2 regions of the Clostridium chromiireducens genome follow, and region 2 is predicted to be linked to the other one. Evidence: riboswitches for the same ligand, from Rfam matches in the RefSeq annotation. Region 2 holds a riboswitch; the other holds the start of a gene.
What was found. Region 2 has a riboswitch for ZMP and ZTP ahead of pflB (formate C-acetyltransferase). Riboswitches for the same ligand answer to the same signal wherever they lie in the genome.
Positions count from the first base shown of each region.

Region 1: another riboswitch for ZMP and ZTP. It lies ahead of D2A34_RS00025 (phosphoribosylaminoimidazolecarboxamide formyltransferase); the one in region 2 lies ahead of pflB (formate C-acetyltransferase).

Region 1 is NZ_QXDJ01000001.1:7,790-11,314, reverse strand. It holds gene D2A34_RS00040 (L-lactate dehydrogenase) at 1-178, shown strand, start outside; gene D2A34_RS00035 (Na+/H+ antiporter NhaC family protein) at 422-1,654, shown strand; ZMP/ZTP riboswitch at 1,842-1,920, shown strand; gene D2A34_RS00025 (phosphoribosylaminoimidazolecarboxamide formyltransferase) at 1,965-3,137, shown strand.
Region 2 is NZ_QXDJ01000002.1:355,850-359,374, forward strand. It holds gene pflB (formate C-acetyltransferase) at 1-630, shown strand, start outside; gene pflA (pyruvate formate-lyase-activating protein) at 863-1,573, shown strand; ZMP/ZTP riboswitch at 1,619-1,721, shown strand; gene pflB (formate C-acetyltransferase) at 1,791-3,525, shown strand, end outside.

The DNA of each region.
Region 1 (3,525 bases), on a different contig from region 2:
ATCCGCCATGCTTAATGGTGAATATGGTGAAAAAGATATATACATGGGAGTACCAGCAGTTTTAAATAGCCAAGGAGTAAAAGAGCTGGTTGAGTATCATTTAGCTGATAATGAAATAGTGGAACTGAAAAAATCTATTGAAATTATTAAAGAATATAATGATAAGCTTAAATTATAGAAATATTAGTTAAAATAGAATGAGATTTACTGACCACAATTTTGTGGTCAGTAAATCTCATGTTTGTCTTTTAACAAATTAAAATATATAATTTAGAATTAGCATAAATTTGGTTTTTTATTCGGTTATGAGTGGGGTGACAGCGTGGAAATCGCAATAGCATTTATAGTTTGTTTTTTATTATTAATCTGTAGTTCTATTAAAGGGATTTTTGTGGGATATTCCCTAAGTATAGGTTTATTGATGTTTATAATTTTAGCTTGCAAGAGGAAATTTAAATTAATGGATGTCTTAAGGATGGCTTATAATGGGGGAAAAAAGTCCTTTATTGTACTTCAAATATTTATACTAATCGGTGCAGTAACATCCACATGGATGGCGTCAGGAACAGTCCCAGCAATAGTTTATTACGGAATTAAGCTATTGGATCCAAACACATTTATAATATCTGTGTTTTTAATATGTTCTGCTGTATCATTTCTTTTAGGAACATCTTTTGGGACTGTAGGAACAGTTGGAGTAGCTTTTATGGTTATGGCAAGAGGGGGAGATGCTAACTTAAGTTTAGTTGCAGGTGCGATACTTTCAGGAGCATACTTTGGTGATAGATGTTCTCCTATGTCTTCAAGTGCTAATCTTGTTGCAAATATTACGGAAACAAATTTGTATACAAATATTAAAAATATGTTTAGAAGTTCTAGTATACCGTTAGTAATAGCAGTTTTTATATATTTAATTTTTTCGTTTATGTTTCCACTGAATGTTGTTCAGAGTAATATAAGTTCAGAGATTGTTAAAACATTTGATATAAGTATAATTACTCTAATACCGGCGTTGATAGTATTGGTCTTTTGTATATTTAGGATAAATGTAAAAGTGTCTATTGCTATTAGTATAATTGCAGCTTCTATTATAAGCATGGCTATTCAGCAGAATTCAGTAATTGATATAATAAGGTATATAATTATGGGATATGATTTAAAAACTGATTCGATTTTAAGTGAAATAATTAAAGGCGGAGGCATAGTCTCAATGCTTAAATCAGCTTATATAGTATTTGTATCTTCTGCTTTTACTGGTATATTTGAAGGTACAAAAATGTTGGAAAGTCTTGATAGTATTACTAACAAGTCAGATAGCAGGGCAGGAAGCTTTTTTACTACAATAATTGTGAGTATTATAACGTCAGCTTTTGGGTGCACTCAAACCTTAGCATTGATACTTACCCATATGTTAGTCAAAAAGAACTATGAAGAAAATGGAATAAATAAAGAAAGTTTAGCTTTAGATATAGAGAACTCAGCAATAGTTATAGCACCATTAATACCTTGGAATATTGCTTTATTAGTACCGTTGGCTACTTTAAATGCGGGAGAAAGTGCAATTCTGTATGCTTTTTACTTATACTTAATTCCATTAACAAGTGTACTGTATTTTAAAATGAGGAATTCTAAAAAACTTGCAATACAAGACTAATAAATATTTACATACTTTATTAAATTAAAATACCTGCACTTTTGGGTAAGTGCAGGTATTTTTTAGTGCTCTTGCAAGCTATCTAAAGATATTTCTCGTGACTTTTTAGGTTGATTATTGAAATGTATATTAGCAGTATTATTATTCTAATTGACAGGGCTGTGTATGAGTGATAGCATTAAAAATATATTAGTTATACAACTGACGGAAGTGGAATAAACCACATGAAGTATAACAAGAAGAAGCCGACCGTCTGGGCAAAAGTCCGGACAGTGGGCTTTTTTATTGTGAAAAGGAGTGTGCTAATGTAATGAAAGAAATTAAATTAAAGTATGGATGTAACCAGAATCAAAGTTCAGCAAGAATTTATACAGAGAATTGTGAATTACCTATAAAAATTCTAAGTGGAACACCAGGTTATATCAATTTGTTGGATGCATTTAATAGCTGGCAACTTGTAAAAGAATTAAAGGAAGCAACTGGGTTAGCATCTGCAGCATCTTTTAAACATGTAAGTCCAGCAGGAGCTGCTGTAGCAGTTCCATTGAATGAAACATTGAAAAAAATATATTTCGTGGAAGACTCAAACCTATCAGATATTGCTACAGCATATGTAAGAGCAAGAGGAGCAGACAGAATGTCATCCTATGGTGATTTTGTGGCACTATCAGATGAGTGCGATGAACAAACTGCAAAATTATTAGCGTTAGAAGTTTCAGATGGAATAATAGCACCAGCTTATTCCGAAGAGGCACTAAATATATTAAAAAATAAACGCAAAGGAAATTACTTGATAATACAAATAAATGAATCTTACAAACCTAAAGAAATAGAAAAAAGAGAGATTTACGGAATAACTTTTGAGCAAGAGCGCAATGATATAAAAATAACAGAAGCTATGTTAAATGATTTACGGACTAAAAATAAAATAATACCTAATAATGCAAAAAGAGATTTAATTGTATCTTTAATTATATTGAAATATACGCAATCAAATTCAGTATGTTACGTAAAAGATGGGCAAGCGATTGGAATTGGTGCAGGACAACAGTCAAGAATTCATTGTACAAGGTTAGCAGGAAATAAAGCTGATATATGGTTTTTAAGACAAAGTTCTAAGGTTATAAACCTTCCTTTTAAAAGAGAGATTAGAAGGGCAGATAGGGATAATGCTATAGATATTTATATTTCAGAAGATTATGCAGAGTTATTAGCTGATGGAGTATGGGAAAAATTTTTTGTTGAAAAACCAAATCCATTCACTAGAAAGGAAAAGAAAGAGTGGATGGAAAAATTAAATGATGTATCATTGGGATCGGATGCATTTTTTCCTTTTGGTGATAACATTGAGCGTGCAAGGAAGAGTGGTGTTTCTTATATAGCTCAATCAGGTGGATCTATAAGAGATGATAATGTGATTGAAACTTGCGATAAATATAATATCGCTATGGCTTTTACAGGAATACGTCTTTTTTATCATTAGGATAAATTATTAATAAATATTTCGCGCAAAATAAAAACCATAGATGAGCCTATATTAAATAAACCCATCTATAGTCATTAAATAAAGTCACTAACAGTTCTACTAACACCAATATAGATAACTAGTATCTAATTATAATCATTTAACCATAATTAAACTGTTCACTACCCATAGTGATATTTTGTTTAATTATATAAGATACTACATGATCATATATAACCTTTTGATTATACATGATTATTTTATCACCTGATATAATCGTCGCTTAACCCTATAAGCAGGTATCAAATAATTAAAAAAGACTTTTATCCTGAACTAATAGGATCTTATCTTTGTTTAGATATAAACCTTTTGGCTCATAGGAAAACTTGATAACATATATTCTTTA
Region 2 (3,525 bases):
ATAAGAAATGAAGCAGGTATAGCAATAGATTTTGAAGTTGAAGGAGATTTCCCTAAATACGGAAATGATGATGATAGAGCAGATGATTTAGGTGTAGCATTAGTTACTAAGTTCTCAAATGAGCTTAAGAAACACCCATTATATAGAGATGCGAAGCATACATTATCAGCACTTACAATAACATCAAATGTAATGTATGGTAAGAAAACAGGTACAACTCCAGATGGTAGAAAGAAGGGTGAACCTTTAGCACCAGGAGCAAATCCAATGCATGGAAGAGATATAAATGGAGCATTGGCATCACTTAATTCTGTAGCTAAGATTCCATACAATGAAATCTGCCAAGATGGTGTATCTAATACATTCTCAATAGTTCCAGATGCACTTGGAAAAGATGAACACCAAAAAGTTAACAACTTAGTGGCAATACTTGATGGATACTTCACTCAAGGTGCTCATCACTTAAATGTTAATGTTCTTAACAGACAAACATTAATTGATGCTATGGAAAATCCAGATAAGTACCCAACACTTACAATTAGAGTTTCAGGATATGCGGTTAACTTCAGTAGATTATCAAAAGAACAACAATTAGAAGTTATAAGCAGAACTTTCCACCAAAGCATCTAATTGCAGTTATAGCGATATAAATTATAAAAAATAAAATAAATTATTGGAAGAAGGGGAGGTTGACTTTCCCTTCTTTTGCTTTAAGATGAATAAGTATAGAATTCATTAATATTAAGTAATAAAGTATGTATTTTTCATATATACAAGTTATTAAATGTTAATAACCTTAATTCAAGGAAATAATAAATTTAAATACAGTTTTAAAGTATAATAAATATAGGGGGTGTAATAAATGTTGAAAGGTAACGTTCATTCAATAGAGAGCATGGGTCTTGTAGATGGGCCTGGAATTAGAGTTGTAGTATTTTTACAAGGTTGTGCATTAAGATGCAAGTATTGCCACAATCCTGATACTTGGTCAGCTAGTGGTGGAGAAGAATATACTCCAGAGGAGTTAGTAAAGAAGATAGAAAGATTCAAAACTTATTTCGCAAGCAGTGGTGGAGGAGTTACATTTTCAGGAGGAGAGCCTTTAAGGCAACCGGAATTTCTTTTAGAAACTCTTAAATTATGCAAGAGCAAAGGAATAAATACTTGTATTGATACAGCAGGCTACGGATTTGGAAATTATGATGAAATATTAAAATATACTGATTTAGTCTTATTTGATATAAAACATTTTACTTCAGAAGGATATAAAAATGTGACTTTAATGAATATAGATGAATCATTGAAATTCTTAGAAGCAATGAAGAGGAATAATACAAAAATGTGGATAAGGCACGTTGTAGTACCAGGATTAACAGACGATATAGAGCATTTAAAGGAACTTAAGAAATATATAGATAAGATACCTAATGTTGAGAAAGTAGAGTTGCTTCCATATCATTTATTAGGTGCAAATAAGTATGAAGTGTTAGGGCTTAAATATCCACTTGAAAATGTAGAAGCGGCAGATAAAGAATTAATAAAAAAATATCAAAAAGAGATATTTGGATATTAATTCATGTTGACAAACTAAATAGGTTCGTATTATTCTTATATTAAGATTTGGTCATATGACTGACGGAAGTGGAGTTACCACATGAAGTATGACTAAGGCATAATATATTATATTATATGCCAAAGAGCCGACCGTCTGGGCAAAAAAGCCTGGATTGTCGGCTTTTTTATATGGAAAAAATTATGTGATTAAATTTGTTTTTAAGGAGGAAAAAATTATGTTTAAACAATGGGAAGGCTTCAAAGGTGGAACTTGGCAAGAGGGGATTGACGTAAGAAACTTTATACAAAAAAATTATAAGTTATTTGAAGGTGATTCAAGCTTTCTAGAAGATAAAACTGAGAAAACAAATAAAGTATGGACAAAAGCATATGAGCTAATTGTTGAGGAAGTTAAAAAAGGAATCATAGGTGTTGCAACAGATAGAGTATCAGGAATTGATAATTATGATGCTGGATATATAGATAGAGATAACGAAGTTATAGTTGGACTTCAAACAGATGCACCTCTTAAAAGAATTGTGAATCCATTTGGTGGAATGAGAATGGTTCAAAGCTCTCTAAAAGAATATGGATATGAACTAGATAAGAATATCGAAGAGTATTTTCCAAAATACAGAAAAACTCACAATGAGGGTGTATTTGATGGATATACAAGGGAAATAAGAGCTGCAAGAAGTGCAGGATTATTAACTGGTCTTCCAGATGCTTATGGTAGAGGAAGAATAATAGGTGACTATAGAAGAGTGGCCCTTTATGGTATAGACTACTTAATTGAAGAAAAGAAAAAGGATCTTGATAACCTAAATGGTGATATGCTTGACGAATTAATAAGAAAAAGAGAAGAAGTTTCTACGCAGATTAGAGCTTTAGGTGAAGTGAAATCAATGGCAGCTAAATATGGAATTGATATATCTAAGCCAGCAGAAAATGCAAAAGAAGCTGCTCAGCATTTATACTTTGGATACTTAGCGGGTATTAAAGAAAACAATGGTGCTGCAACTTCATTTGGAAGAACTTCTACTTTCTTAGATGTTTATATCGAAAGAGATTTAGAAGCAGGATTAATTACAGAAAAAGAAGCTCAAGAAATAGTAGATCAATTAATTATAAAATTAAGATTAGTTAGACACTTGAGAACTCCAGAATATAATGAGTTATTCGGTGGGGATCCAACTTGGGTAACAGAATCAATTGGAGGTATGGGCATAAACGGTAAGTCACTTGTTACTAAGAACTCATTTAGATATCTTCATACTTTAATAAACTTAGGAACATCAGCTGAACCGAACCTTACAGTTTTATGGTCAGATAAACTTCCAGAGAACTTTAAGAAATATTGTGCAGAAATCTCAATAAAAACAGATTCTATTCAATATGAAAATGATGAAGTTATGAGACCAGTATATGGTGATGATTATGCAATAGCTTGCTGTGTATCAGCAATGAAAGTTGGTAAGCAAATGCAATTCTTTGGAGCTAGAGCAAATATAGCTAAATCACTTTTATATGCTATAAATGGTGGAGTAGATGAATTAAAAGGCATTAAGGTAGTGCCAGGAATTCCAAAACTTACAGATGAAGAAGTTCTTGATTTTGATAAAGTTAAAGCAAATTATGATAAGGTAATGGAATATGTAGCTAAAGTTTACGTAGATACAATGAATATAATTCACTTTATGCATGATAAATACGCTTATGAAGCAAGTCAAATGGCACTTCATGATACAGCAGTTGAAAGATTAATGGCATTTGGTATTGCAGGACTTTCAGTAGCTATAGATTCATTATCAGCAATTAAATATGCAAAAGTTAAACCTATAAGAAATGAAGCAGGTATAGCAATAGATTTTGAAGTTGAAGGAGATTTCCCTAAATACGGAAATGATGATGATAGAGCAGATGATTTAGGTGTAGCATTAGTTACTAAGTTCTCAAATGAGCTTAAGAAAC